DNA from 4 places in the Clostridium sp. B9 genome. Region 1 is predicted to be linked to each of the others. Evidence: riboswitches for the same ligand, from Rfam matches in the RefSeq annotation. Region 1 holds a riboswitch; each other region holds the start of a gene.
The links. A riboswitch is a leader RNA that binds a small molecule or an ion and turns the genes downstream of it on or off. The one in region 1 is predicted to bind thiamine pyrophosphate.

Region 1 (7,838 bases):
AACAAATGGACTTGTAGTTTCAGAAAGTATGGAAACTAATCAAGATGGAATATTTGCTTGTGGTAATGTAGTACATGTTCATGATTTAGTTGACTTTGTTACTGAAGAAGCAAAAAATGCAGGTAGAAATGCAGCAAAATATATCAAAGGTAAAAAGAGAAAAAATAACTTTGTTGAAATTAAAAATGGAGAAAATATAGGGTATACAGTTCCTCAAAAATTTGAAATTGAATCTTTAGATGGAAACTTAAATGTATTTATGAGAGTTAGAAATGTATTTAAGAATAAGCAAATTGTTGTTAGAGATGAGGAAGGCAATGTAATTCAAAAATTTAAAAAGCCTCATGTAGTTCCAGCAGAGATGGAAAGAATTACAATACTTAAGGATAAGCTTAAGGATGCTAAGGGAACAATAACAATTTCATTAGAGGATGGTGAATAGTGATGATGAAAGAATTAATATGTATAGTATGTCCTAGAGGATGTCATTTAACAGTAGATACAGAACAAGAAAAGGTTACTGGTAATACTTGTAAAAGAGGAGAAATATATGGACTAAATGAGGTCAAGAATCCTACAAGAATAGTAACTTCAACAGTTAAAATAGACGGATGTAATAATATTGTCATCCCAGTTAAAACAAAAGAGCCAATTCCAAAAGGAATGATATTTGATGTTATGAAGGAAATTAATAAAGCATCAATAAAGCTACCTATAAAAGTTGGAGATATTATTATAGAGAATGTTTTAGGAACTGGAGTTGATATTGTTTCAGCTAAGACTGTCATTTAATAAAGTTTAGGAAAGCTAATTCTTAGAATGAATAAATAATTTGAATTATCCTACCCCATGCTTTTATAAAGAATTTTAATATTGATTTTTAGAATTAGTTTTTGAAATAAGAAAAGGTATCTGTTTATTAAACAGATACCTTTTCTTTTAATACATCTAATATTATATGTACATTAATTAGGATAGAATAAAACTCCTAACTAGCATTGTAGCTTAAAATAGATTATTAAATATAAATTGATTATGACCATATTAATGAGTGTATGCCATTTTTGTAAAGCACCTCATGATTATAATAATTTTATATTTAATTTTAAGTATTTACCCTATAAAGTTTTAGAGTGTATGCCATTTTGTAAAGCACCTCTTTAATTTATAAGCTTTAGCTTTTTTATCTTTTTCTTGCTACACTATTATATTACCCTGTATTATTTTTTATATTCATTAAATCAAAAAGTTTTTAAAATACTTGGAATATGAAGAACTTTAAGTAGTATGACTCATCAGAGTTCCAAAGTATTGGGTGATCTGAACTTTGAGTTCTAACTTCTATTTGTCTTAATGTTCTTCTAGCATCATGAGCAGCTTCAGCAACAGTTCTCTTTAATTGTTCTTCATCCATGTAATGTGAGCATGAGCAAGTTGCGAAGTAACCACCTTCTTTAACCATTTTGATTCCTCTAAGGTTTATTTCTTTATATCCTCTTATAGCTTGCTTAACTGTGTTTCTTGATTTTGTGAAAGCTGGTGGGTCTAGAATAACAACATCAAATTGTCTTCCTTCTCTTGACCAATCTCCTAAAACATCAAATGCATTATGCTTTTCAAATTTAACTATATCTTGAAGGTTATTAAGTTCAGCATTTTTTGTAGCACAATCAACAGCATGTTGAGAAACATCTATTCCTAAAACTGATTTAGCTCCTGCTATACCAGCATTTAAAGCAAATGAGCCAGTGTGAGTGAAGCAGTCTAAAACATCTTTTCCTTTACAGATTCTATGCATAGCAGCTCTGTTTTCTTTTTGGTCTAGGAAGAAACCTGTTTTTTGACCATTCTCAAGGTCAACAATGTATTTAACACCATTTTCAACTATTTCTACATCTGTATCAAATGGTTCAGTTAAGAATCCTTTAGTTTGTTCTAAACCTTCTATTTCTCTAGTCTTTATGTCACTTCTTTCATAAACACCTTTAGCGCCGTACTCTTCAACTAGTATTTTAACTACTAAATCTCTGTATTTATCCATACCTAAAGTTGAAATTTGTATTACATAGTAATCTTCAAATTTATCTACAGTTAAACCAGGAAGAAAATCAGCTTCTCCAAATATGAATCTGCATGATGATGTATCTATTACAGTTTTTCTGTATTCCCATGCATCTTTAAATCTTCTTTTGAAGAATTCTTCATCAATTTCTTCATCTATGTTTCTTGTCATTATTCTTATTGTTATTTTACTTCTATCGTTTATGTAACCTTTTCCTAGGAAATATCCTTTATGATTATAAACTTCAACTATATCTCCGTTTTCGTAGTCTCCGTCATATTCGTTTATTTCATCAATGTAAATCCAAGGTCTACCTTGTTCAGCTTTTTTATTCTTGCCTTTGTGTAAATAAAACTTACTCGCCATTTAAATAGCTCCTTCCAAAATAATTCTTATAAGATTATAACACATAATAGGCCTTTCAATAGGAGAAATGCTTATATAATTTTTATCAAAAACTTTTAGAATAAAGATAAGGTTTTGAATATATATTTTAATAAGAGTAATTTTTAAGGAATGAATAAAGTGATAAAGGCTATTGTTTTTCCAACACCTAAAAGGTTGAAAAGATACATAAAAAATACTGACTTTAAAAAGAAGGCTAAAGAGTTTGCTACTCCAGAGAGAGCATTAATCTATGGAACTATAGGAACGGGAGTAGCTATAATTTCATTAAGTGATGCACCTGCGAAGCCTTTTGTTATCGGAAGTCTTCTATATCATGGAGTTGCTTATGAAATTTTAGAAAAATGGTATGATGAATATGGAAGTGATGAGGAGATTATGAAAATAATGATGCAAAATAAAAATTACTGGAATCACTTTCGAATAATGTGATAAATAATAAAAAACTGGAATTAGTAGAAGAAAAATAATATAATAAAGAGGAACTTTATAGCTAGGGGTGCCTTTGGCTGAGAGATAACATTTGTTATTAACCCTTAAACCTGATCTGGGTAATACCAGCGTAGGAAAGCCTGTTTAAGAGTTTTATAAGAGTATTAACTTAAGATTATAGTAACTTTTTTTATAAATAAGCTGCATCCTACAGGATGTAGCTTTTCTTTGTTTCTATACCTTTTATTTAACTTTTAGGTAGTCCTTATTTGGCTGTTTAGTTTAATCATAAAGATTAAAGGAGATATCTATAATATGAGATTTACAGAAGAACTATTAAAAGAGGCTATGCCAATATGGGAGAAATATTTAGATCACCCATTCATAAAAGAAATTGGAGAGGGAACTTTGGATAAGGATAAGTTTAGAGAATACTTAGTTCAAGATTATCTTTATTTAAAAGAGTATGCAAAAGTATTTTGTGCAGGTGTAGTAAAAGCTAGAACTATGGAAGAGATGAGATTTTTCTATAGATCAACAAAGGGAACTATGGAGGATGAAACTGCAGTACATATTGAGTACTTGAAAGATTTTGGTATATCAGAATTAGAGGCTGAAACTAAAAAGTATAAAAGTACTACAATAAGCTATACAAGCTATATGCAAGGAATAGCTTTAACAGGGGATATAGAAGATATAGCAATAGCGACACTTCCTTGTACATGGAGCTATAGTTTTATAGGGAGACATATTGCAGAAAAGTATGCAGACAAACTTGAAAAAAATTTCTTTAGAGCATGGATTGATGAGTATTCAGCACAAGGATTTACAGAGTTTACGAATGAGTGGATAGAATATGTGGACAAGACTTGTTCAAAGCTATCAAGAGAGAAGAAAGACAGATTAATAGATATATTTAAGAGAGCCAGTCTTTATGAGTTAGATTTTTGGAACATGGCTTATGAAGAAGGTGAAGAATAATGAGTGTATATTTAATAGGTGCTATTTCAGTAGTATTATTAGTTTTATATTTTATGGATTTAAGAAAGCATAAGATAACAACAAAGGAAATAACTATGATAGGAATGAGTGTAGCTATTTCATATGTGCTTTATATGATTCCAATTGTTAGATATCCTCAAGGTGGAGAAATTACATTCTTTTCAATGTTACCAATAATGTTACTTTCATTGGTTTATGGAAGATCAGTTGGTGTAACTGGTGGATTAATATTTGGACTTTTAAAAATACTAAATAGTGCATTTATAGTTCATCCTATACAGTTTTTATTAGATTATGTTTTATCAAATATGGCTTTGGGACTAGCAGGAAGCTTTGGGGTTGATAAGAAGTACAAGATATTCTTAGGGTCACTTATGGCAGGTTCTTTAAGCACATTTATATGCATAATATCAGGTGTAGTTTTCTTCGGACAGTATGCTCCTCCAGGAATGAATGTATGGATTTATTCAGCTATATATAATATTAGTAGTGCTGGATTAGAAAGTTTACTTACTGCTATAGTATTAACAATAATGCCAGTAAAATTATTAGCAAAAAGAATGAAGCCAGTAGCAAATAGAGTTTAAATATATTAAAAGTTAAAGTAGAAAAGTATAGTAGGTTGTATCAAAATATCTTATAAATAAAACTTATAAATGATATGAATGGAATTAAGAATTTGTTCGAATGTATTTATAAGTTTTATTATTAGGAGTTGATACAACCTATTTTTAGTTTTGGAAGAAAGTTAACTTTATATTATAATGAAACTAAGATTTGTTTTGAAAAGGATGGATAAGAGATGAATTTAATAACTCTTGAAAATATAAGTAAGAGCTATTCAGAGAAAATTTTAGCTGATAATGTGTCTTTAGGAATAAATGAAGGAGAGAAGATTGGGCTTATAGGCGTTAACGGAACAGGAAAATCTTCTTTCTTAAAAATAGTTGCAGGAGTTGAAGAACCTGATGAAGGAACTATAACAAAGGCAAATAGAGTAAGAATAGAATATCTTGCTCAAACTCCAGACTATGATGATAACGCAACTGTTTTAGAGCAGGTTTTTAAAGGTAATTCAGATGAAATGAGAATACTAAGAGATTATGAGGAGCTTTTAGAAAAAATAAATAATGGAGAAAGCAGTGATGCTGATTCAGAGAAATTAATAAAGCTACAAGGAAAAATAGATGCTCTAAACCTTTGGGATATGGAAAGTGAAGCTAAGAACGTCTTAACTAAGCTTGGAATAACTAACTTTGATGAGAAGGTTGGAAATCTATCAGGTGGTCAAAAGAAAAGAATAATGCTTGCTGCTGCCTTGATAACACCAAGTGAACTTTTAATATTAGATGAGCCTACAAACCACTTAGATAATGATACTATAAGCTGGCTAGAGGATTATTTAAATAGTAGAAAAGGTGCTCTTTTAATGATTACTCATGATAGATATTTCTTAGATAGAGTAACTAATAGAATACTTGAACTAGATAGAGGTAGACTATTTAGCTATGATGGAAACTATTCAGTTTTCTTAGAAAAGAAGATGGAGAGAATAGCTATAGAAAAAGCTAGTGAAGAAAAGAGACAAAACCTTATGAGAAAGGAACTTGCTTGGGTTAGAAGAGGAGCTAAGGCTAGAACAACTAAACAAAAAGCAAGGCTTCAAAGATTTGATGAATTAGTAAATCAAGAAGGGTTCATTGAAAATGAAAATATAGAAATCTCTGTTATGGGAACTAGATTAGGTAAAAAGATAATAGAGATAGATAATTTAAATAAAAGCTTTGGAGATAAGAAAATAGTTGATGATTTTAACTACATAGTACTAAGAAGTGATAGAATAGGTATTGTAGGGCCTAATGGAATAGGTAAATCAACACTTATGGGAATGATAGAAGGAAAGATAGCACCGGATAGTGGGGAGATAATAAAAGGAGAAACAGTAAAAGTAGCATGTTTCTCACAAGAAGATACTCATATGCATCCTGAAATGAGAGCCATAGATTATATAAAAGAAGCTGGTGAATATCTACAAACTGCTACTGGTGAGAGAATAACTGCTTCTCAAATGTGTGAGAAATTTTTATTTGATGGTACACTTCAGTGGACAATGATAGGGATGTTATCAGGTGGAGAAAGAAGAAGACTTCATCTTCTAAGAGTTTTAATGGAAGGACCAAATGTACTATTACTAGATGAGCCTACTAATGACTTAGATATTGAAACTTTAAATAGACTAGAAGATTATCTAGATGATTTTGGGGGAGTTGTTATAACTGTATCCCATGATAGATATTTCTTAGATAGAATTTGTAACAAGATATTTGCTTATGAAGGTGATGGAAAAATAAATATCTACACTGGAAACTATTTTGATTATCTTCTAACTAAACAAGAAGAAAGTGAAGAAATCAAAGAAAAAGAGGTTGCTGTGGATAAAACTAAAAAGGAAGCACCTGTGGATAAGTCTAAAGATAAGAGTAAAGTGACTAAATTTTCGTTTAAAGAGCAAAGAGAATTTGAAACTATAGATGAAGATATAATGATGCTTGAAGAAAAGATAGAGGAATTAGATGGCTTAATGACTAAGCATGCCTCAGAGTATGGAAGACTTCAAGAACTTATGGAAGAGAAGGCTAAAGTTGAAGAAGATTTAGCTTATAAGTATGAGAGATGGGAATATCTTAATGAATTAGCAGCTCAAATAGAGGAAAATAAGAAGAATAAATAGAATTTATAAAATAAATGGGTTAAACACTTAGGTAAGAAATTAATTTTATATAAATTTGTAGAATTTATAGAAATTCGATTATATACTAAACTAAAGTGAGAATATACTTAGTATTAACACACTAAGTTAATGAACAAGAGTTGGTAAAAAGGGGAGCGCTTTTATGCAAAAGTATTATAAGAATTCAAATAATATAAATGTTTTAGTAGATCATGAAAGTGGGAGAGGTTTTAAAGTAACTTTTCCTGTTAATGAAGAGGGCGAAAGTAATATATTAGTTATTACTAGATCACCTAAATCACATAATATTGAGGATTTAAAGAAAGAATTAAATAGAGCAGTAAAATATTTAGTAAATAATGAAGATGAATTAGGAATAATTAAAGAGGTAAACTTTGTATTCCTATTCCCTGTTATAGAGTATAGCAAAGATGTTATAGAAGAAGTTTATAATACAAAGGGAGAATTATTCCTTTGTGGAAATGATGGATTCTTTGAAAATGGGGAATACTTTAAAAATGATTTAATAATATTTGAAAGCTTGATAAATAGTACACATGTAATTTTTGCTTGGGGAGAACCTTCAAATAAGGTTATAAAAAAAGTTTATGAAAGCAGATTACATTATTTATTAAAGGGATTCAAAGTTGTAAAAAATAATTGTTTTGATGTGAAAAGATTTTATGTTGTAGGGAGCCTTACAAACCAAGGTTATCCTAGACATTATAGCAATTGGACAAAGAGTACGCCTTTAAGTGAATTTGAAATTTAACTAAAAGCAGATTAAGGATAGTTTATAAACTATATCTTAATCTGCTTTATTTTTATTTATATATGTTTTAAGAATAAAAAAAAGAGTGCCGAATTGGCACTCTTTTAGGGAGATACAAAATTAAAACAGTAAATAAGTTTTGCTTAAAAGAATTATTGGTTGTCTTCAATTAATTCTTCAATTTTATCTCTGCATCTACAACCTCTACATGCACCTTGTGTTGCGCCAGTCTTTTCAGCGACAGCTTCAACTGTGTGTGCACCGTTTCTTATAGCCTCTTTTATTTTGGCTCTTGAGATTGCTCTACAGACACAAACTTTAGTCATTTTATCAATTACTTGTTGATTTAAATTATTGTTATCAGTCATACTATTTTCCTCCTATTAAAGTAAAACAGCACGATTAACAAAAGGGAATGGAATGTATTTGATGAT
Region 2 (7,838 bases), 1.1 Mb from region 1:
ATTTTTAAGCAAGAAATCCATAGTCCAATTTACAGAAGTTTCTGTAACAGTAGCTACTATTGGTCTTTGTATTCTTGCTTTCTTTAAATTTTCTAAGAATACATGTATCTTTCCTGGAGCTATAGCATTGAATATTATAGCTCTCTCTTTAACACCATTAGCTTCGCTATTATCCATTTTATCCTCTAATATATTTTTTAAAACTTCTTCACTATTTTTATAGTTTAAAACTATTTGGTCTTTTATTCCCATTATTCTAGCAAAGTTTTGAACTTGTTTTAACTCTTTAGCTCCAAAGTTATATAATATTACACAACTTCTTCCTTCTTGTTCACTTCTATCTGAAATATCTATTTTCTCAAATGACATAATATACTCTCCTCTTTATTAACAAATTATAATTATTAATTGACATTAATTATATCATATTTTATCCAATTCTTCTAATTCAAATTCATATTTTATTCAAAGAACCCTTCTAGTTTTAAAGTAATAACCAATTAAAAATCCAAACTTTAATTTACTAAAAAAACTCAAAACCTTTTATTTCATTCTCTATATCATTACATTTAAATAAAATTGACATACATGCAAAATCATCTGCTCCAGCCTTTAAAACTTCTTTATAATTATTTTTATCTATTCCTCCTAATGCTATGATTTTACATTTAACCTTTTGTCTAAGCTCTCTTATAAAATCAACACCTTTCCCTTTAGTACCAGGCTTACATTCAGTTTCAAAAATTGGAGAAGCCATTATATATTCAACACCTAAATTATCTGCAACAATAGCCTCTCCAACGGAATGAATAGATACTATTATCTTCTTATCCGTAATCTCCACTCTTCTCTTAATAAATATTTCAAAAGGTAGTTGAATATATTTTTCATCAACTCTTTTAAAAACATCAACATTAGAATTTATTATTAAATTAGTATCACTAGAAATTAGAGATTTCACTTTAGAATACAAGCTAAAGAATTCCTCATCATTTAAATCTTTTTCTCTCAAGATGATATTTTTAACCCCTAGTTTACTAGCTTTATTCAAAGTTTCAAAATACATTTCCTTATTCACTAAATTTCTGTTACTTATTAAAAACATGTAAATTCTCCCTTATATAAAATAATAAAACCTATAAATCCTAAAAAGTTTACTATTACTTTTATAAATTTATAAGTTTTATATTAATTTATAAACTAAATTTTAAAATCTATGCCAATCTTTAAATATTGGTTGGTATCCTTTTGATTTTATTAGTTCTTTAACATCTTCTACTGAACTTTCATCACTTATATCAAACTGAGAAGTTCCTTTCTCTTTTAATGAGTGTCCACCTACCTCTGTTGATACTCCAGCACTTATTTTAGTTACCCCTAGTGGTATTAAATTTCTTCTAAACTCCTTTTCTTCTCTAGTTGAAATGTTTATCCCTCCTTGTGGATCAAATAACTTGTATGCTAAAATCATCTGAACTAAATCTCTATCACTAACAGCATTCAATTCCTTAAGCCCTCCCTCACAAGGCCTTATTCTAGGCAATGCATAACTTATATCTATATGAGGATATTTTTTTCTTAGATACCTTCCATGTAAAGCTGTAAAGAAAGCATCAACCCTAAAATCAGAAAGTCCCAGTAATGCACCTATCCCTAAACTTCTCATGCCAGCCTTAGCCCCTCTTTCAGGAGCATCCAATCTAAATTTATAATCTTTTTTTGGGCCTGCTATATGCACTCTATCATAAACCTCTTCATCATATGTCTCTTGATAAACAGTAAGCCCCTCTGCCCCTGCTAAAACAGCTTTCTTATATCCATCTTCTGTCATTGGATATATTTCTAAGGTTATAGAAGGAAACATTTCGCCTAAAGTCCTTATGCTTTCTTCTATATATTCAACCGGAGTGTGATATTCACTTTCCCCCGTTAATATCAAAATATGCTTAAAACCTTCCTCTGAAATAAATTTCCCTTCTTTTTTAATTTCTTCTTGATTAAGTTTTCTTCTACAAATCTTATTTTCAACATTATATCCGCAGTAAGAGCATTTATTTATACAATAATTTGAAATATACATTGGCGTATATAATAAAACTGTTTTCCCAAAATATTTTAAAGAAAGCTCTCGTCCTTCTTGAGCCATATTTTCTAAAACTTCTGTAGCTCTTGGAGAAAGTAAATTTAATAAATCCTCTTCGCTTTTATTTCTCTCATATATACTTCTAAGTACATCCCCTTTTCGTACACTTTCAAAATATTTATTAAAATCAAACTCTCTATATTTTTCTATTACTTCATAAAAACTCACTTCATTCATCCCCTTAATCTAAAAATCCTGTTAATGGAGATGATGCATTTCCAAATTTAGATTCTCTTCCCAGTCTAGCTTCATAAGCTAATCTTCCACCTTCTACAGCCATGCTAAAAGCTCTAGCCATTTCTATTGGATTTTCTGAAGATGCTATAGCTGTATTAACCAAACAAGCTGCTGCACCCATTTCCATAGCTTCCATAGCCTGTGATGGCTTACCTATACCAGCATCAACTATTATAGGAATATCTAACTCATCTATCATAATCTGAATAAGCTCCTTAGTTTTTATTCCTCTATTACTTCCTATTGGTGCCCCTAATGGCATAACAGCAGCTGCTCCTGCTTCTATTAATCTTCTTCCAGCATATAAGTCTGGACACATATATGGTAAAACAATAAACCCTTCATCAGCTAAAACCTTTGTAGCTTTTATTGTTTCTTCATTATCAGGAAGTAAATACTTAGAGTCTGAAATAACCTCTATCTTTATCCAATTCCCACAGCCCATAGCTCTAGCTATTCTAGCTATTCTTATTGCTTCCTCAGCATTAGTTGCCCCAGAAGTATTAGGAAGTAAGATTACATCCTTTGGTATATTTTGAAGAATATCCTCTTCCTTATTATCTAAATCTACTCTTCTTAAAGCTAGTGTTATAACTTGTGCCCCACTTCCTTTTAGCACATCTTTTATTATTTCATTTGAAGGATACTTTCCTGATCCAACAAAAAGTCTATTTTTTATTTCTACTCCACCTATGATTAACTTGTCCATTTTATACTTCCTCCCATTTCTCTACTGCAATTTTTAAAACTAAGTTTGCCATATGATTGGCACATATAGCTACTCTTGGAGCCATAAGCCCATCCCCTTCCTTAGCTTCATTAACTTCATCACCACAAAGATAAAACTTATCTGTAATCTTCCTTGTCTTTATTAAATTAGAATCATAAAATCCAGCCATACCAGAAGCTGCTATTAGGTACTTTTCTCTCATATTTCTTAAAACATAATTAGAAAGCATAGCCTTATACTCAGCATTATCAAAAGCTTCTAAAACTACATTAACCTCATTTAATACATCCATATTGTCTTCTGTAATAAGCATGACTTCAGCCTCTACTTTTATAAAGGGATTTATTCTCTCTATATTCTTCTTTAATGCAAGTGATTTAAACTCTCCTATATCATCAATGTAATATTGTTGTCTATTTAAATTTGAAGGCTCAACCACATCAAAATCTATAAGTTTAATATATCCAATACCTAATCTTGCTAGAGAAATAGCTATGTTTGATCCAAGTCCTCCACAGCCTGCTATACAAACCTTAAGTTTCTTAAGCTTTTCATGAACTCCTGGGCTATGTCTTGAAACCATTAATGCTTCCAATTCATCTTTGGTTGGAACAATTCCTTTCTTTATAAAAACAACTCTATCATTTTCTTTTAACACCTTATTTTCATTTATTGGATATCCATTTAAAACAACAATATCTGCTTCCTCTAAAACCTCTTTCTTTAAAGAATATAAATCTTTACTTTCGCAAACCTCAATCCACTTTTCATTAACTTTTACTTTCATAAGCTCTCAACTCTCTAAAATACTATTTCTAAATTTTCTTTCCCTTAAATATTTTAATAAGAAACTTTATATCTAATTAAAATATAATCACACGCTCTTAGCCTCCACCTACAAAAGCTATTATTTCTATAGAATCTTCATGATTTAATAGGATTTCATCAAAGTCTTCAACTTTAATTATTTCTCTATTCAACTCAACTACTACTCTATTTTTATTAACATTTAATTTTTCTAACAAATCAGAAATAGTCTTTAAATCCTTTTTATCCATTTGCTTTCCATTGACTTTCATATTCCCACCTCTTTTCCTCTTAATATTGCTTTAACCCAAAGAAAAAAGGTTTAGCAATTATTGCTAAACCTTTTAAAAAATATATTCTAATCAATCATAATATCTCTATTGACTATGATGAATCAAAGTCTAAAATATACTTCCCTACGTTGGTATTAACCAAATCAGGTTATTAGAGTTAGGATTTCTCCCTCTCAGCTTTTTACAGCACCCCTAGCAATATCTTAAAATTTATTTAATTTACTTTATAATACATCAATAGAAAATTTTTATCAATTATTTTTTTCTTGTTTTTTTAATGTTTTATTTTTTGCAGTTATTAATTTATTATTTAACATAAATGTTAGTATTAATCCAACTAAAGCTATTATTGCACATGTTAAGAATAACTTAGTATAACCTGTATTCATTGTATGTTGGAATGCACCCTCTATTGCTCCTTTAGCACTATCTAATTTATCCATATATGAATTTTGAATCATATTTATATTCACATGAGGATTATTTGCAAATTTATCTCCTAAAGCTGCAAATTGAGACTTAACCATTTCCTTTACAATACTAAAAATATTAGTAACACTTGCATTGCTCATTGCATTTGATAAACTTGTAGATGCTCCACTTGCATTTGTCATGGCATTTGACATTCCATCCATATGTGGCATAACTTTTTGTAATGCATCTGGAACTCTTCTTCCTGCATCTGATATAAAGTTAATAAGTATATTAGGTGATACTGCAATACCTATTGATTTAACTAAGGATACTGCTGATTGTCCTACTGTAGCTTCTTTATCTGGAACTAAACTCAGCATTAAATAGTTTATTGGAGTTCCCATAGAGAAACCTAATCCAAATCCCATGATAGCTAGTCCTATTATTAAATTCATCATACCAGGATATTTTGTTGTTATGTATCCTTGATAAAGGTTACCTATTATAACTAAAAACAAACCTGTTAATAATACTTTCTTAACCCCTATTTTATCAATAAACTTACCACCTAAAGGTGCTGCAATACCTACAAACACTGCAAATATAGTAGTTATATATCCTCCACTTCCCATTGGTGTTTTTAATATATTTTCACTAAATTGAGGAATGAATACTGTTGCCATTAATCCACAACCTACTACAAAACTTAATATTAAAGTTATTGCAATCTCTTTATTAGTAAAATATGATAAGTTGATAACTGGATCTTCTGCTCTTTTTTCAGCCCAAACTAACACTGGTATTGAAATCACAAATACTAATAAATATGGCCAAACTTCAGTTGATTTTATTGAATTCGTAAAATCATAGAATTTTAAGTTTGTAGCTCCGTACATTAAAGATAATATTAACACAGCCAATACGCCTGAACCTAATAAGTCTAATTTCTTAGCCTTTTCAGTTGAAGTATTTTCTTCTAATCTAGTTGCTAAAAGTAATATTATTATACTTATTGGAACATTTACCAAGAATAAAAATCCCCAGTTTTTATCTCCGAATATAGAAAGTATCCCTGAACCTAAAGTTGGTCCTATAACTGTTGCTATTCCATATACTCCACCAATCATTCCTAAAGCTGATCCTCTCTTTTCCACTGGGAATGATGTTCCTATATATGCTGTAGCTATTGGCATTATACCACCGCCACCAATTGCTTCTATAACTCTTGAAGCTAATAGGAATGAATAACTACCTACATAATCTGAAACTCCACATAATAAAGAACCTAATCCAAATAAAATTATTGATACCATGTAAACTTTCTTTCTACCAAATTTATCAGAAAGTTTACCCATTATTGGCATTGAAACAGCATAAGCTAAAGTATATATTGTTACAACCCATACACTAGCATCTTGTGAAACATTTAATCCATTAGCTATTATATCTCTAGCTGGTGATACAATACCTGAATCAATTGCTCCCATAAATATACCTAGTAGAAATACAAGCATAGTTATAGCAGTTGATTTTTTATTCATTTCTTCACAACCTTTCTTAGTTATGAATTGTATTAATCTTATTTAACTTACAAAACTTAGTATAAAATCTATTTTAAAGAAATAATAACTTTAAATACTATTAATACAATTCACAATGAACTATGTTCATATTACTCCTTTTTAAATTCAAGTTCAAAAGGCAAATAGGTTCAAATTTCTTTATTTTACCCTTTTAGCTAAAAGTTTTCTTTATCTTATTAACATTTCGTTAATATTTTGTTCATACTGTATTAAAATAGCAGTACCAAAACTTTAAATGAGCTTCAGTACTGCCATATAATTATATTTCTCTATTATTTATTACTTCCTTTAATTTTTTAATTTCTTCATCTTTCTCTCTAAGCTTGCTTTCATAGTAATTACACTTATCATCTAAACTATTGTTAAGTTGATTAATTAAAGATGCCATTTCATCAGCACTTCCAACTATTCTATTAAATAAAAGTAGATTTGACTTTAATATTTCTGGAATTTCTGTATGTGAGTATCTAAGCCTATGATCTATCTCTCCATAACCCTCTTCAAATATAGTTCTAACCTGTATCTCAGCAATCACCTTTTGATTAGTTGGATAACACTCTACAAGATAATGAACAGATCTATAACCAGATGGTCTTGAAATAACCTCTATTCCTAAATCATCAAAGATAAATCTATCATCTCCATCTCTTATATTTGCTGTTATCTCTATGATATTCCATGTTTTCATTATAAAATCATGAATATCTCTCCATTGGTCTTTAAATATATGTAATACCCTTATTCCTATTAAATCTGTTATTTCATTTTTATAATTATCAACAGTGAATTGAAAATCTCCACCGTGTTTGCTTCTCCTATCATCTGTCTTTCTTATTATCTTTTCAATAAGTCTCTCTGGGTTTTTTATTCTTGATTTAACAGAATGGACATTTTCATTTGAACGCAATATATTAGCTATAAAATCAGCTTGATTTTCATAGGAACTTTCAAACTTAACAAAATCGTAAAATATCTCCTCTAAATTTTTAAACTCAATATTACTTCTCTCTATTATTTCCTCAGCATGAGGATATTTTTCTAAAAAGCTCTTATTGCTTAAAGTTCTCATAAGATACCTCCCCTTAGTCCATGAAATAAATTCAAATCTATTTTCTCATTATCTTTTTTAAATCCTGTAAGCCTAACTCTATTTCCTCTCTAGAGAAGTTATACTCAACAAGCTCCTCATCACTTTTCTTTGATAAAAGAGCATACATCTTTTCACCTATTTCATATACTTCTTCACTGGGGTTATTTTCAATCTCTCCAAAAAGCATATCCTCAGCTTCATCGATTTTTCCTTTTGAAATAAGTCCTCTCAATGTTATCCAAAATATATCATCTTTTGAATAAGTATCACTTAACTTAAAATCACTGTCACCATCATTATTAAATAAAAATCCCATTTAAACACCTCTTCTTTAGTCAAATATCTCTAAAAATTCTTCATATCCCTTTTCTTTTAATTCTTCCTTAGAAATAAATTTTAAAGATGCAGAATTTATGCAGTATCTTAATCCACCTAACTCTTCTGGACCATCACAAAATACATGCCCTAAATGAGAATCTCCTAATCTACTTCTAACCTCTGTTCTAATCATACCATGAGTCTTATCAACTTTTTCTTTTAT
Region 3 (7,838 bases), 1.5 Mb from region 1:
CTATATCCTCTTCAGTGAACATGTTAGAAGGGCCTGTTGAAGCTTTCATGGCTATTTTTAATAAAAATAGAGTTAAAACTTCATTGGTAATATCATTTTTTTGTTTTATATTAGGACTTCCACTTGCAGTAAATATGACCTCATTTGATAATTTTTCAAACTTAATAACAATAGTAATCTCCCCTCTTTGTGCTTTAATTGTCGCTTTTGTATTCTACTATATAATTGGAGGAGAAGAAGTATTATTAGAGATTAATAAAGGTGCTAAACACCCTCTTGGAAAATGGTTTATTCCTCTTGGAAAATATGTATTCGTGATAGTAACTGTTCTAGTAATTGTATTAGGAATAGCATATGGTGGTATAGGTTAAATATTATCTTCTCATTATTTATAGAACTTTAATTTTTTTTATGAATAATATAATTATTATCACTTTAATTAGGAGCTATTATGATAAAAAACTTTTATAATGACCCAGATTTTATAAACCTGGTTATTGAATATTTTGGTGATATAGAAAAGATAATTGAAGATATTCCAGATGCAAGTATATATATAATAGATGAACGAATAGCTATACTCTCTTTAAAAGAAGACAAGCTTGATATTTTGCTAAAAGAGGTACAACCTTTTATACTTGCAGAAATAGGAGCACTCTATACCTTGGAAAATGTCTCCCCAGTAGAAGCTTCCTCTGCAACAAATTTTCATCGTAACCCGTATATAAACCTTACAGGAACGGATGTAATAATAGGTATGATTGATACTGGTATAGATTATTTAAACGATGAATTTATGCTAGAAGATGATTCTACACGAATAATCTCTATCTGGGATCAAACTATTGATTCAGATAAAACTCCCGAAGGAATGCTTCATGGCAGCGAATATAGTGAAAATGAAATTAATGAAGCTATAAAACTTTTCAAAGCTGGAGGAGATCCATATACAATAGTTCCATCAAAAGATGATATAGGACACGGAACCCAAATGGCTTCTATTGCAGGTGGTCGTGGTAAAAACAGAGATTTCATAGGAGCCGCTCCAAACTGTAAATTTATAATAGTTAAATTAGAAGAAGCCTTTGAAAGCTCTACAAAATTATTTTATCCTAAAAATAATATTCCTATATATAAAAATACTGATACAATCCTTGCAGTTAAATATCTTTATACCCAAGCAATAAAGTATCAGAAACCCATTGTAATCTATATAGGTATTGGTGGTAATCTTGGACCTCATTCTGGTGAAAGCAATTTAGAAAGATATATAAATAAAATATCTACTAAGAGAGGTATTGTAGTTGTTAACTCAACTGGTAATCAAGGTAATACAGATACACATACTTCTAGTAAAATACCTGGAAAAGGCTTAAATAGCATAATAGAATTAAATATAGATAAGAATCAAAAAGGCATCATACTTCAAATTTACGGTAAAAAACCTGATAAATTCACTTTAAGTATATCATCTCCTTCTGGCGAAACAATAAAAAACATTACCGTCTTCGATACTAAAGTCGGGTTATTTGGTCTATATTATAATATTAAATTTATATATGAAGGAACAACTATGGAGATTGCCTACGACTCACCTGATGAATTCACTGGTGATGAATCCATACTTATTCGCGCAAATAATATAACAGAAGGTATATGGAAATTCATTCTAACAGGAGAATATATAGTATATGGTAAATATGACGCATGGATTCTTCAAAGGGAATTACTCGCTCCAAACACTAAATTCTTATCTCCAACTAAGGAAACTACCTTAACAGAGCCTGGTACTTGTGCAAATATAATTACTGCTGCATACTATAATCAAAATAATAATGCCATAGTGTCAAGTTCTGGTGAGGGATTTACTAGAAATAATATAGTTCAGCCAATCATAGCTGCTGGAGGAATAAATGCAATAGCAACTAAACCAGGTGGTGGCTCTTCCCTTGTTTCAGGCGGAAGTGTAGCAGCTGCTGTAACTGCGGGCTGTTGTGCTCTACTTCTCCAATGGAGTATTATAGATGGAAACAATCCAACAATGTATGCTCAAAAACTCCAAACATTTTTGATTAGAGGTTGTAAAAAAAGACCTAACGATAAATACCCTAATAGAAATCTAGGATATGGTATTTTAGATTTGGTTGGAACAGTAAACAGTTTAAGATTAGGCACTTTAAGTAGATCTAATTCAATTTCTAAATCAACCGATGAAGAATTTTATATAAATAATTTGTTTATAAGAAAGCCTAAGGAATAATATTTATTAATTGAAAGTTTTTATTATTTTAACTTGACCTAAATAAGATTTAGAGCTAAAATTAATTTAGAATTATTTTCATGTGCTAGGGGTGCCCTTTGGCTGAGAAATAGCTTATAGCTATTAACCCTCAAACACCTGATCTGGTTAATTCCAGCGTAGGGAAGCGTTTTAGGCTGAATTTTAACCGGATTCTTATTAAAGAATTCGGTTTTTTTATTCTTTCTTCTACCCTCCCTATGCATTTATTAAAAGGAGGGGTTAAATTATGATGTCATTTTCTGAAATAATAAATGACTTTATAAACAGTTTTTCAGAGATTAACTTAGGTGGAAACTTTAAAGAAATAATAACTAATCCACTTACATTACTTACATTAATAGCATGTCTATTAATATTTTTACTACTTATAAAATCCAAAGATATTAAGTTTGATACAAAAATGATTACAACCATTGGTATAGCATTAGCTTTAACTACTGTATTAAACATGTTAAAAATATATAAGTTTCCTCAAGGAGGAGGTATAACTATAGGAGCTATGGTTCCTATAATACTTATAGCATTTGCTTATGGTCCACTTGTTGGTATGCTTACTGGTTTTTTATTTGGTATAATATCACTATTTATAGATCCATATATTCTTCAGCCAGTTCAAGTTTTATTTGATTATCCATTGCCTTATATGGCATTAGGAGTTGCAGGATTCTTTAAAAACCACAAAATTTCGGGAGCCATCATTGCAATCTTCTTAAGATTTGTGTGTCATTTTATTTCTGGAGTTGTTTTCTTCGGAAGCTATGCTCCAGAAGGAATGTCTCCAATAATTTATTCACTATTTGTAAACGGCTCTTTAATAGGTGCTGATGGAATCATATGTATAATAATACTTACTCTTTTACCTATTAATAGATTAATAAAAGCTATGAGTTCAAAAAATACAACTGCAGGATATATAGCATAAATTTTAAAGGTTTAGGTCATATTAAAGACTTAAACCTTTTATTTTTTATTTTAAAAAACTTTATTATAAGTATATAATAAATAGTAGAACTTAACTTAGGAGGTTAATTATGAGTACAAATCATGGAGCTAACTTATTTGACTTATCAAATAAGCTAGGTTTTGAAAAAAAAGAAATTAAAGATTTTAGTTCAAATATAAATCCTTTTGGAGCATCACAAAAAGCAAAGGAATTTGTTTTAAATAATATAGATATGGTTTCTATGTATCCAGATCCTGAATATAAAACTTTAAAAGAATCAATTTCTACTTACTGTGGCTGCTTAAAAGAAAATATAATAGTAGGTAGCGGTGCTACTGAACTTATCTCTTCTTTCATAGAGATAATAAATCCTAAAAAAGCACTTTTACTTTCTCCCTCATACTCAGAATATGAAAGTGAACTTGAAAAAATAAATTGTGAAATAGCTAAATTCTTTTCAAAAGAAGAAAATGACTTTAAAATTGATGTCAAAGAGCTAATATATTCAATAAACTCTTCTAACTATGATTTAGTTATTATATGTAACCCAAATAATCCAACAGGATTTGCTTTCTCAAAAGATGAAATAACTGAATTATTAGCTAATACTAACACTTTTGTAATGCTTGATGAAACTTATGTTGAATTTACTGAACCTGAAATATATTCATCAACTACTCTAGTAGATAAATTTCCAAAACTGTTCTTAATTAGAGGAACATCTAAGTTCTTCTCAACTCCCGGAATAAGATTAGGCTATGGACTTATATCTCACAAAGAAACAAAAAAGAAGATGAAAGAAAAACTTGATTTATGGAATATAAATATATTTGCAACTTCAATGGGTGAAGTTATGTTTAAAGATGAAGAGTACATAAAATCAAATACCACCAAACTAAAAAATGAAAGGGACTATTTATTTAATGAACTAAGCTCAATGGCAGATTTAAAGGTATTTAAAAGTTATAGCAACTTTATACTTTGCAAAATTTCATCACAAAAACTAACTGCTAAAGAACTTTATGATATCCTTATGAAAAAAGGAATAATTATAAGAAACTGTACCTCATTTGAAGGATTAAACGAATATTTCTTCAGAGTATGCGTATTGAAACCTGAGGACAACAAACTGCTTATAAAACTATTAAAAGAAATCTTCTATAACTAGTATATATTATTTCTAAATATGCTATTGTAAATCCAATTACAAGAAAAAAACTACCTAAGTTTTAATAAAACCTAGGTAGTTTTTTATTTTTCTATTAAACTATCATAAACATTGCTGCTATTATTAGATAAACCGCTAAAAGTTGAACTCCTTCAAGCCAATTAGATTCTCCATCATTAACTACTCTATTCGCTATTAATACTGAAACTATTAAAGCAACTAATTCAAAAGGATTGAATATAATGCTCATAGGCTTAAATATCAAGCTTAAGAATATTAAAACTGGAGCAACAAATAGTATAACTTGTAGACTTGATCCTATAGCTATTTCTACTGCAACATCCATTTTATTCTTCATAGCCATTATAATAGCTGTACTATGCTCTGCTGCATTACCTATTATAGGGATTAGAATTATACCTACAAACAATTCGCTTAATCCTAAGCTTTGTGTCATAGGTTCTACTGCTCCGACTAAAAATTCACTCTCTATGGCTATAATTACAGTGGCAATTACTAAAACAAATATAGCTTTCTTTAGTGACCATTTAGCTTCTCCCTCTTCTTCCTCTTGCTCTACTGCATAAATATCCTTATGAGTAAAGAATGAGAATACTAAACTTAATATGTATATAGCAAACATTACTACTGCTACAATAACACTTATGCTCTCATATGTAGTGTTTAATAATTCAGGTTTTATAGTATGTGTAAATATAGCAGGTATTGTTAGTCCAATAACTGCAAATAAAAGCATACTTGAACTTGTCTCTACTACCTTTTTATTAAAGCCTTGAGTTTTGTATTTTAAACCTCCAGCTAACATACTAGCACCGAGTACTAAAAGTATATTTCCTATTACCGAACCAGCAATTGATGCCTTAACCACATCAAAAAGTCCATCTTTTAATGCAAAGAAAGATATTATAAGCTCAGTAGCATTTCCAAATGTAGCATTTAAAAACCCACCTAATTTTGGTCCTGTATAAAATGATATTTCCTCTGTAGCTTCCCCCATTAATCCTGCTAAAGGAACTATAGCTAAAGCCGCTAATAAAAACATAATTGTTGGTGAAAAGTGCATAAATTCACCTATAATACTTATAGGTATGAATATTAAAAGCCATTTAAGTATTTTCATCTTTTGTCCTCCATATATAATTTATTGCTAACATACACCATTATATCATTTTTATTAACATTTTTAACACTTTATTAACTATATAAAACAAAAAAAACGCTATTCATAAGCGTTCTTTTAATTAATTACATATCTACATATTTTATGAAATAATTATTGGCAATATTATTTTCTACCATTTTAATTTATCATAATTTTGCGACAATTTCAACAATTTTAAATAAATTAATTATTATTACCATATTTTTTAAATTCTATGCTCTCTCAAAAATTCTCTCTTCAATTTTTCCATCACTATTTTTAAATTGTAATCCAAGTATTTTTGCTAAAGTTGGTCCATGATTTACAAGCTCTCCTCCATCAATTTCAAACCCATGTTTTATTCCTCTTCCTTTTACTAAAAAGAAGGTTTCATATTGTTCTTTATTAGGAGAGTATCCATGAACAGCCTTATATACATGATCTTCTTTTATACTTTTAATGTCTTGAACGATATTTCCAAAAAATGAATTACTAAAATAATATCCTCTTGAAGCTTCTACCATATAGTCACATTGGTCATTAGCGCCCCTTTTAATAGCCTCTTCTTTATCTATTATTTCCTCTATTGCACCTTCTTCTTTCAATGAATTTAATATATTTAAAAGTAGTTTCTTTGTTTCATTATCATTTTTATCTTTTAAATAGATGTAAGAGGATCCTCCACATTCTCTTGCAATAGCTTTAAAGTTCTTTATATTATCATCTTTAACTTCTAAAAGATTTTTCTTTCTAAATTCACTATTTAACCTTATTTCTTTATCCGTATCTATAGCACTATGATCACCTAATAAAACTATAGTTGTTTCATCATATATATTAGCCCTTTTTAAAGCCTCTATTATATCTCCAACTCTTTTGTCATGCCTTTCTAATGCCTCTAAAGCTTCCTTGCTACTATATCCATAATCATGTCTATGTGAATCAACATCTATTAAATGTACCATAGTTAAATTTGGCTTATAATTTTCTATTGTATATTTAGTGCATTCTGTTACAAAGTCATCTAAATATGGTTCTTTTGTTCCCTTTCTTATATGTCCAAATTTATTGTTTAATTTTAATTGATATCCTATTGTCCCCGCTAAAGCTGACATAACTATCTGATTATGCCATGGTTTTGTTTCAAATATCTCTGGCATATTATAATCTATTTTCATTTTACCAGTTACAGGCCAAACTATAGCAGCAGTCTTTAACCCTGCATTCTTAGCCAATTCAAAAAGTGTTTCTCCATTTATTTTATTACCATACCAGTTCCAATTTGGATTTTTATCCTTTATCTTTAGTACAGTATTATTAGTTATTCCATGATTTACTGGATATTTTCCAGTAACTATAGACACATGTGCTGGGTATGTTAAAGAAGGATATATTGTCTTTACGTTTTTTATAACAGTCCCTTCCTTAATCAAATTAGATATATTAGGTAACTTTTTCATAATATCTAAATCCCTTGATGAAACTGCATCTAAGGAAATAACTATCATATACTTTTTCTTCATTTTGTTTTCTACACTCCTTATTTCAATCAAAGCTTACTTTTCTTTTGATTATTAAATATTATACATCCTACAATTAATTCATAAAAGATATAATGTTATTTTATCTTAAGTTTTTTCTTTCTCTTACTTAATATAACTTTAAGTTCTTCATAAACTTCTCTATCTACCTTTCCTTTAAGTTTATTTAGGAACATACTAGCATCATCTACTTGACCATTTCTTATCTTTTCTAAAAAAGCACTTACTCTCCAAGAAACTTTCATTTTGTTAGTAGTAAATAAAATCAAACTTATTATAAATGAAGGTAAAACTATTACAGGCTTAACTAATGCAAAAAGCACCAAAATCCAAGCTATATTTGTTGTTATCATATAAAACTTACATAATTCTCTTATTTGATCACTATACTCAAATTCATATACCTCTGCTTTTTTTCTTTTTAAAAATGCAATTTTCCCCATATAACTTCCCCCTAAATCATATTACTATAATTATACCCTCAAAAGCAGCACTTTTCCATATTATGTAATGTAAACAAATAAAAAATACTTAAGCTAAAATAGCTTAAGTATTTTTTTATGTTAACCAATTATGTCTTTTGCCATATCCTCTAATTTCTCTTCTCCATCTTTTTCTGAGAAATTATAAAAACAATTTGCTACTTGTATTTTCTTTGCTCTTGATATGTTTAAATCCTTACTTATCTTCTCTAAGAAATCAACCTCTTCTATATCACAATC
Region 4 (7,838 bases), 2.7 Mb from region 1:
AGCATGCCTCTTTTTCTTAGTTCTTTCATAGCGATTGTAGCTAAATCCATAAGCTTAACATCTCTAGTTTCTAACTTATCACCATAAACATAAGCTCTTGAATTTTTATAATCTTCATATGCTTTTTTTATTGGTTCTGAATATTTACCGTCCTCAATTTCAACATCTTTTATTATTGTCTCAAAGGTAGTGTGTCTACAATGATCTGACCAGTAAGTATCAATAACCTTAATCTCTGTTATTGTTGGATTTCTATCTTCACTCTTAAAATAATCTCTTATCATTTCTAAGTCTTCTAAACTCATTGCTAAAGAATTCATTCCGTGGAATTCTTTAAGCTCTTCCTTTGAAAAATTTGAGAATCCATTTAAAACTTCTACAGCCTTTGGTTCTTCTAAATTTTCTTCTAAAACTTTTGATAAGGCTTCAACTTCTCTTGAATCAACCGGATTTATATAATAAGCTTTTATTTTTTCAACTTCTTCTTCACTTAAATCACCTTTAAGAACTATAACTCTTGATGATTTAACAGGAACTTTTTCACCAGTTAAAAGCATTATGCACTCTGATGCTGAATCTGCTCTTTGATCATATTGACCTGGTAAGTATTCAACTCCAAATACTTTTTCATCCTCTGCAATATTAAAATTCTCCTCATAAACCTTATCTACAGGAGCTTCTGACAAAATAGTATTTACCGTATTTCTATATTGCTCTTCTGCCATGTTTCCTAGTATGTATTTATTTAAAACTCTTACATCCTTTAAGCTACTAATTCTTAAGTTATCTTTAAAATCCTTAAGTAATATCTGACTTTCAACATTAAAACCAGTTTTCTTTTCTACAAATACCATTCTAATACCAGACATTTTTATCCCCCATTCAAAACACGAACATTATTTATTATTAATTATTAATCATTCGTTAATTAAACATTACCACTCTAAACACGTATTGTCAACACTTAAAATTATTCAAACGTTCGTTTTTTGCAAGTTATTTTATACATAAAAATCATTTTTACAATAAAATAATTCGTTATTATGTATAAAAATAGAGATATATAATTAGTTTTATCAATTCAACTTTCGTATTTTAATAAATATGCTAGAAAGTAAATCTTAAAACTAATAAATATATCTCTTATAAAATTAGTCTTCTCTTAAAAGGTTGATATCTTTTCCTTCAAGAATTTTATTCATATTTCTTATTGAGCACATCTTTCCACACATAGTACAACTATCCTTATGCTCTGGTGTAGATTCTTCTCTATATCTTATTGCTTTCTCACTGTCTATAGCTAATGAGAACATTTCATCCCAATCAAGTCTTTTTCTAGCATTACTCATATTATTATCAACTTCTCTAGCTCCTTTAACTCCTTTAGCTATATCAGCTGCATGAGCTGCTATTTTTGCTGCTACTATTCCATCTTTAACATCATCTAAATTAGGAAGTCTTAAATGTTCTGCTGGAGTTACATAGCAAAGAAAATCTGCCCCATAAGTAGCTGCTATAGCGCCCCCTATAGCACTTGTTATATGATCATAACCTGGAGCAATATCAGTAACTATTGGCCCCAAAACATAGAATGGTGCTCCATGGCAAAGTTTTTTCTCTAAAATCATATTCGCCTCAATCTCATCTATTGACATATGACCTGGTCCCTCAATTATAACTTGTACATTTCTTTCCCAAGCTCTTTTAGTTAATTCCCCTAAGGTTATTAACTCTTTTATTTGAATAGCATCTGTTGCATCTGCTATTGAACCGGGCCTACAAGCATCTCCTAAGCTAAGTGTTAAGTCATATTTTTCACATATATCTAATAATCTATCAAAGTATTCATAGAAAGGATTCTCTCTGTTATTTAACTCCATCCAAGCAAAAAGAAGTGATCCTCCTCTTGAAACAATATTTGTTAATCTCTTATTTCTTCTAAAAGTATTTATAGTTTCTCTATTTAAACCAGCATGTATAGTAACGAAGTCAACTCCATCCTTAGCATGCTTTTCTACAACATCAAAAAATTCATCTACAGTAATATCCTTAAGCTCCTTATCATAAAAACCAACAACATCATACATAGGAACAGTACCTATCATAGCAGTAGAAATCTCAACAAGTTTTTTTCTAAAATCATAAGTTTTTCCATAACTACTTAAATCCATTATGGATTCTACTTTCATTTCTATAGCTTTTTTAACCTTATCTAACTCTAAATCAATATTTGCACAATCCTTAGAAATTCCTAGGTTAACATTTATTTTTGTTTTTAACCCTTGTCCTACACCTTCTGCACTTATGCTTTTGTGGTTCTTGTTAGCTGGTATTACTATTTTTCCTTCAGCCATTAAACTCATTAACTCTTTAACATCAAAGTTTTCTTTTTCTGCAACGATTTGCATTTCCTTTGTTATTATGCCCTTCTTGGCAGCATCCATTTGTGTTGTATAATTCATAATTAGTTCTCCCTTTTTTATTATTTCTTAACTGCGCAGTTAAATTAAATTTAGGATCCTATTTATATATTTTTATATTTTTATAAAAAATAAAAGCTTGCCATAAGGCAAGCTTAATAAACACTTAAATAAATATATTTAACACCTAAATGTTTAAATATAAATAAACAATAGTTCTTTGGCTTCCCTACGGTAGTACTAACTACATCAGGTTTTAAGGGTTAGACAGACAGCTGTCCTCTCAGCACATAAAATGCACCCCTAGCACATACGATTAATTTTATTCATTTTTTCTCATTATATTCCTATTATTTAATAAATTCAAGTATATTTACTATTTTTATTTATCTAATATTTCTTACTCTTTATCCCATTCTAATAATCTTACACTCTTCTTGCTAAAAATTATATATATTTCTATCTAATTAATCTAAAAACCAGTATGACCAAATCCCCCGCCTCTATTTACACTTTTATGTTTTGAAACGTCATCAGTTTCTATAAAATTAGCCTTATAATATTTAGCTAAAACCATTTGAGCTATTCTATTTCCTTTTTTTATGTATATAGTTCCATAAGGATTTCCATTCTTATCTAAATATATATAAGTCTTTAATAGTTTTCTATATGCTCTTGCGCCTTCTTCTTCATAAACACTCATATCATTCCCTTTTGATTCCAAATAATCCTTTAATCTAACTTCTGTATAATTATTTTTTAAATCCTCTAATATTTCAATGTTATTAGCAATTTCATAAGGAAGATTTGCTATATTATAATTATTTTCTAATATTACAGATATGTTACTTATTGAATCTGCATCAATAGTCCCTATTGAATTAGAAATTTTTAAGTTTGTTCTTAATGAAAGTCCACTTCTTGCTCTAATTTGTATTTCCATATTATCAGGAATTGCAAATTTTAAGTTTAAGGGAATTGCAACTTTCTCAAATGGTCTTATAACCATATCCCTTGCTGCAAATACATCTGCACCTGCCGCTAAAGGAGTTTCATATTTTGGAGTTTCTCCATCTTGTTCATATTGGATATATACGTCTCTGACTTTTTGTTCACCAGCCATATAATCACCACCCTTCATGTTAATTTTATTTTAAATTTTACAATTTCACAAACTCTGAATATACTTAAAATAATATATAATTAGCACTTTGTTAACATTTTATTAATAATATTTTTAATTAACTTATAATTACAGAACTTTTCTCTATATAACATAAAAAGCTTAGAATAAAATTCTAAGCTTTCTTACTAATCACTATTTACAAACTTTTCCTATTAGAATTATATATACAAATTCCAGTAACAAATCCCGTTAAAGCAATAACTATAAACCATGAAATTTTAAACACATATATTCCAAAGTAATTAATTGTCATAATTACTAGAACTGCCAAAACCAAATGTAAAATCCATTCCCATTTATAATTAATTTTAAAAGGGTCAAAAATTTTCTCTGTTAAGCTATACTTTTTATCAATAAATCCATATAATATTGCACCAATAATAGATGAACCTACAAATATTAATGCATCTAATATATTTTTCACTAAAAGAACTTTATCCATAAGACTTTATTCCTTTCCATCAGTATCTTAGTAGCTATATTATACCATCTCCTAAAGCTATAACTCACTAAAAAATTATAATAATAGTGTAAGATTTATGTAATAATACATTCTTGGTAATTTACCTATATATAAACCCTAATATTATACTTCCAATAAAAACACTATTTATTATAGATATAACTAAAGCCCCTATTCCATAAGTTATTCCACAAAAACTAAACACTAAATAGCTTAATACTAAAACTACAATAGAAATAATTATTATAGAGATATCATAAATAAATTTTTCCTTAAAACTTCTATGTCCCCATAAAATTCTTTTTCGCTTATCCTTAAGTAAATATAAAGCTATTAATACTATAATTAAACCTATAAGTGTACTTATATGTTGTACAAGCTTATATCCATAAACATCATACCCACCAATTGTAATCATTTTCTTCTGAAGAAAACCTATATGATTGACAAAGAATCCTGTTTTATGAGTAAATGCATCCCATACTATATGTGTTAACATACCTAATAATGCCGAATATGAAAAAACTAAAACATCTTTAAATGAAGTTAAAGTAAACTTCTCAGTTCTTAAATAACCATACCAACTGTCTAGTGGCCTTGGCATATGACTTATAAGAGGTGCCTTCACTACATTATGAAATACATATGCTAATAAAAAGCATATTGGTAAATTTAAAATTAAAAATCCTAAAAACTCATGCCCCAAATGACCATATGGTCTAAAATTAATAAAATATAAAAAATCTGGAGCCATACTTCCTAAAACTAAAGCTGTAAAATTAAATCTTTTATTCTTTAAGCAGACAATAGCTGCTGGGTGTGCCAATGTAAAAGGCATACCTAGTCCCCCTTCATTTGTTAGTATTACTAATTATAACACAGAAAATATACAAGCCCCAATCACTTTTTATTAGTAATTTTCTTCCTTTCTTTACTCCAAAGCCAAGATACCATAACAAATAATATTGCTATTATTAAATTGTATACCCATTCATCAAAAGCTCCTAAAGCTATAAATAAAACTACATATAAAAAAATATAGACATATTCTTTCATAACCCTCACCTGCTCATAATAAAATTTCAGCCTCTATTTGCTACCAATATTTTAACATATTATTCAATATTTTGTTAATATTCTATTTTAAGTTATTATCGAATCTATAATGCCTTAAGCCTACTTAATTATCTAATCAGTTTTACATTTAAGCTAAAAAAAGGGTTGTATTTAAAATACAACCCTTCTTCTAATTATCCTAAAGCAACTTCTCCAGTTAAAGCTGCCTCTTTTTCCTCTTCTTTTAAATTCTTTTTAAGTTTTGATGCCAATACTACTGTCAATAGTATTGTAAAGAAATCTGATACAGCCTGTGTTAATAACACTCCATCTAATCCAAATAATTTTGGAAGTATTATTATAGCTGGTACAAAGAATATTCCCTGTCTTGATATTGATGTTATTAAAGCTTCCTTTCCTTTCCCTAATGCTTGGAATAATATAGCATATAATTGTTGATACCCAAGTAATGGGAACATAAGTGTACTAAACCTTAAAGCCTTAGCACCTATTTCTATAACTTCTGGATCATTACTAAATACTACTATAGCTTGTTTTGCAAATATCCATAAAAGCAATGTAGTAACTACTGAAAATATACTTATTCTCTTTATTGAGATCTTTATTGCCTCTTTTAATCTTTCAAAGTTCTTAGCTCCATAGTTAAAACTTGCTATTGGCTGGAAACCTTGATTATAGCCAATAACCACAAATAAAACTAATGCTGAAACTCTTAAAGTTATTCCCATAGCTGCTATAGCTGAATCTCCATATGGTTTAGATGCACTATTTAACATTCCCATTGAAAGACTTATTAAAGCCTGAGTTAAGAATGTTGCAGTTACTAGATTCACATAATAACATATAAATAATAAAAGACTAGGAAAAATCCTAGTCTTTTATTATTTTATTTAAGTGAAAATTGAACACTTTTGTTTCCTTCTACAACTAACTTAATGTTATCTAAACTTAAATCTTTAGGAACTTCAAATACTATATATGTTTTCTTTGTCATTCCAGCGTTAAATTTATCATATACACCTATAAACTCTTTGTTTTTATTGAATATAGTTTCTTGGCTGTTTAGATTTCCCATAGCCTCAAATGAGTTATCATCAATTTGATAGATAACATCATTGTTTGTAATTAATTCAAATTGGTTAGGTTCATATTGAATAGGTTGCTTGCCATTATTTTTTAATGATAATTCTATTACTATAAACTTACCGCTTGCTGTTGAATTCCCTGCTTCATTATTTATTTGCTCAGTTTCTTTAACACTTAAAACCTTCATACCTACATTACCCAAATTTTCTTCTTGATTTAATGAAATAATTTTAGCTTCTTCTTTTTTAGGCTCTTCTTTAACTTTTTCTTGAGTACTATTGTTAGGTATTGTATTTCGTATAGAGTTTAATCTCGAATTTTCCATCTTTGATCCAAAAATTCCTCCAAGAATAAAAAATATAATTGCTATAGCAATATTAATTATTATTTGCTTTTTGTTTTTCATGCTTATCCTCCTAGTAATTACTCATTAACATTATATAACATTTATGTTAATGAATAAAGTTCATACTTTATATGAATATTCTTTAGAAGTTTGAATATATTAATAACTGGGTATACTTAAATTAAAGCGGTGATAAAGATGTTTAAAATCACTTACACTTTTATACTTATTTAAACTAAAAAAAGAGAGGTAAGTATATAAATACATATACTTACCTCTCTTCTAAATTACATAATAGTTAAATTTTAATAAATTTCTAATATTAAGAATATTTATTTTTTCTATTGAATATAATATTAATGCCTAAGGTTGTTAACACTATAAAAAAGAAAGTTGAACTTTTATATATTCAACTTTCTTTTTGTTGATAAAAAGGGATATAAATTCTTATATCAACTAATATATTAAACTTATTTTCAAAAAAATCAAGTAATACATAGAAAAAATTAAATTTTCTTTACAAATTCAGCATTAACAAATCCTACTTTTCCATTCTTAGTTGTTATTCTGTACCAACCTATAAAATCTTCATCTACCCAATCGATTCTAAAAGTATCTCCTTTACTTATCTTGTCCACTATCCTTGAATTTAATGATCCTTCTTCTCTAACATTTAAAAAAGCACTAACATTGTAAGTAGTAGCCATTTGTAGCTTTTCTACATAATCTGAGCTTACAAAACCTTCAATACCTTGATACTCTATGTAATACCAACCAATATAATTTTTATCAACCCATTTTATTTTAAACTTCTCATTTGCTGGTATAGTACCGACTATTTTAGAATTAATAGTACCCTTTTCTCTTATATTAAGTTCTGTATCTACATTCTTAGTAGTAGCGTTGTCTAAATTAAAGCTGCTTGAATCAATAAATATATCTTCTGTAAACTCATTCATATCACATTCACCACTTACACCAGATACATCTCCATCATCTGCATATTGGAATCCAATCCACTCACTCCATATATTATTGGCTCCTGGAGTGTTTACTCCATAATGTGCAATCCAAACTGGATAATTACCTAGTCTACTATCTAAGTTGTTATTTGCAAAGCTTGTATATGTATATACAACAACTTCTTTTCCTGTAAGTCTTTTTACTTCTTCTAAGAACTCTATACACATAGTAGTTAATTCTCTTGCTCCTACACCTTCTGTAGTTTCTATATCTAAAGCTAATTTACAATCATAATTA

Region 2: linked by a shared signal. The riboswitch ahead of thiS (sulfur carrier protein ThiS) and the one ahead of tenA (thiaminase II) in region 1 are both predicted to bind thiamine pyrophosphate.
Region 3: linked by a shared signal. The riboswitch ahead of thiT (energy-coupled thiamine transporter ThiT) and the one ahead of tenA (thiaminase II) in region 1 are both predicted to bind thiamine pyrophosphate.
Region 4: linked by a shared signal. The riboswitch ahead of thiC (phosphomethylpyrimidine synthase ThiC) and the one ahead of tenA (thiaminase II) in region 1 are both predicted to bind thiamine pyrophosphate.

Annotation. Positions count from the first base shown of each region.
Region 1 covers NZ_JBNWKA010000003.1:3,789,640-3,797,477, reverse strand. The annotation lists gene ACQZHJ_RS17190 (FAD-dependent oxidoreductase) at 1-442, shown strand, start outside; gene ACQZHJ_RS17185 (DUF1667 domain-containing protein) at 445-792, shown strand; gene ACQZHJ_RS17180 (class I SAM-dependent rRNA methyltransferase) at 1,253-2,428, opposite strand; gene ACQZHJ_RS17175 (hypothetical protein) at 2,579-2,899, shown strand; TPP riboswitch at 2,953-3,053, shown strand; gene tenA (thiaminase II) at 3,215-3,880, shown strand; gene thiT (energy-coupled thiamine transporter ThiT) at 3,880-4,488, shown strand; gene ACQZHJ_RS17160 (ABC-F family ATP-binding cassette domain-containing protein) at 4,704-6,632, shown strand; gene ACQZHJ_RS17155 (DUF1643 domain-containing protein) at 6,796-7,404, shown strand; gene ACQZHJ_RS17150 ((2Fe-2S)-binding protein) at 7,557-7,772, opposite strand.
Region 2 covers NZ_JBNWKA010000003.1:2,667,960-2,675,797, forward strand. The annotation lists gene ACQZHJ_RS11640 (DUF3783 domain-containing protein) at 1-369, opposite strand, end outside; gene ACQZHJ_RS11645 (thiamine phosphate synthase) at 524-1,105, opposite strand; gene thiH (2-iminoacetate synthase ThiH) at 1,208-2,311, opposite strand; gene ACQZHJ_RS11655 (thiazole synthase) at 2,325-3,089, opposite strand; gene thiF (sulfur carrier protein ThiS adenylyltransferase ThiF) at 3,091-3,897, opposite strand; gene thiS (sulfur carrier protein ThiS) at 3,995-4,189, opposite strand; TPP riboswitch at 4,314-4,414, opposite strand; gene ACQZHJ_RS11670 (MFS transporter) at 4,462-6,165, opposite strand; gene ACQZHJ_RS11675 (RelA/SpoT domain-containing protein) at 6,467-7,276, opposite strand; gene ACQZHJ_RS11680 (DUF6483 family protein) at 7,314-7,613, opposite strand; gene msrB (peptide-methionine (R)-S-oxide reductase MsrB) at 7,629-7,838, opposite strand, start outside.
Region 3 covers NZ_JBNWKA010000003.1:2,292,226-2,300,063, forward strand. The annotation lists gene ACQZHJ_RS10200 (sodium-dependent transporter) at 1-371, shown strand, start outside; gene ACQZHJ_RS10205 (S8 family peptidase) at 452-2,260, shown strand; TPP riboswitch at 2,338-2,442, shown strand; gene thiT (energy-coupled thiamine transporter ThiT) at 2,529-3,224, shown strand; gene ACQZHJ_RS10215 (pyridoxal phosphate-dependent aminotransferase) at 3,334-4,413, shown strand; gene cax (calcium/proton exchanger) at 4,508-5,554, opposite strand; gene ACQZHJ_RS10225 (alkaline phosphatase family protein) at 5,809-7,098, opposite strand; gene ACQZHJ_RS10230 (hypothetical protein) at 7,194-7,559, opposite strand; gene ACQZHJ_RS10235 (hypothetical protein) at 7,680-7,838, opposite strand, start outside.
Region 4 covers NZ_JBNWKA010000003.1:1,039,947-1,047,784, reverse strand. The annotation lists gene ACQZHJ_RS04740 (phosphoribosylformylglycinamidine synthase) at 1-869, opposite strand, end outside; gene thiC (phosphomethylpyrimidine synthase ThiC) at 1,152-2,462, opposite strand; TPP riboswitch at 2,630-2,735, opposite strand; gene ACQZHJ_RS04730 (dUTP diphosphatase) at 2,893-3,543, opposite strand; gene ACQZHJ_RS04725 (hypothetical protein) at 3,743-4,048, opposite strand; gene ACQZHJ_RS04720 (DUF4184 family protein) at 4,170-4,907, opposite strand; gene ACQZHJ_RS04715 (hypothetical protein) at 4,970-5,125, opposite strand; gene ACQZHJ_RS04710 (MATE family efflux transporter) at 5,320-5,979, opposite strand; gene ACQZHJ_RS04705 (DUF4352 domain-containing protein) at 6,033-6,638, opposite strand; gene ACQZHJ_RS04700 (GH25 family lysozyme) at 7,085-7,838, opposite strand, start outside.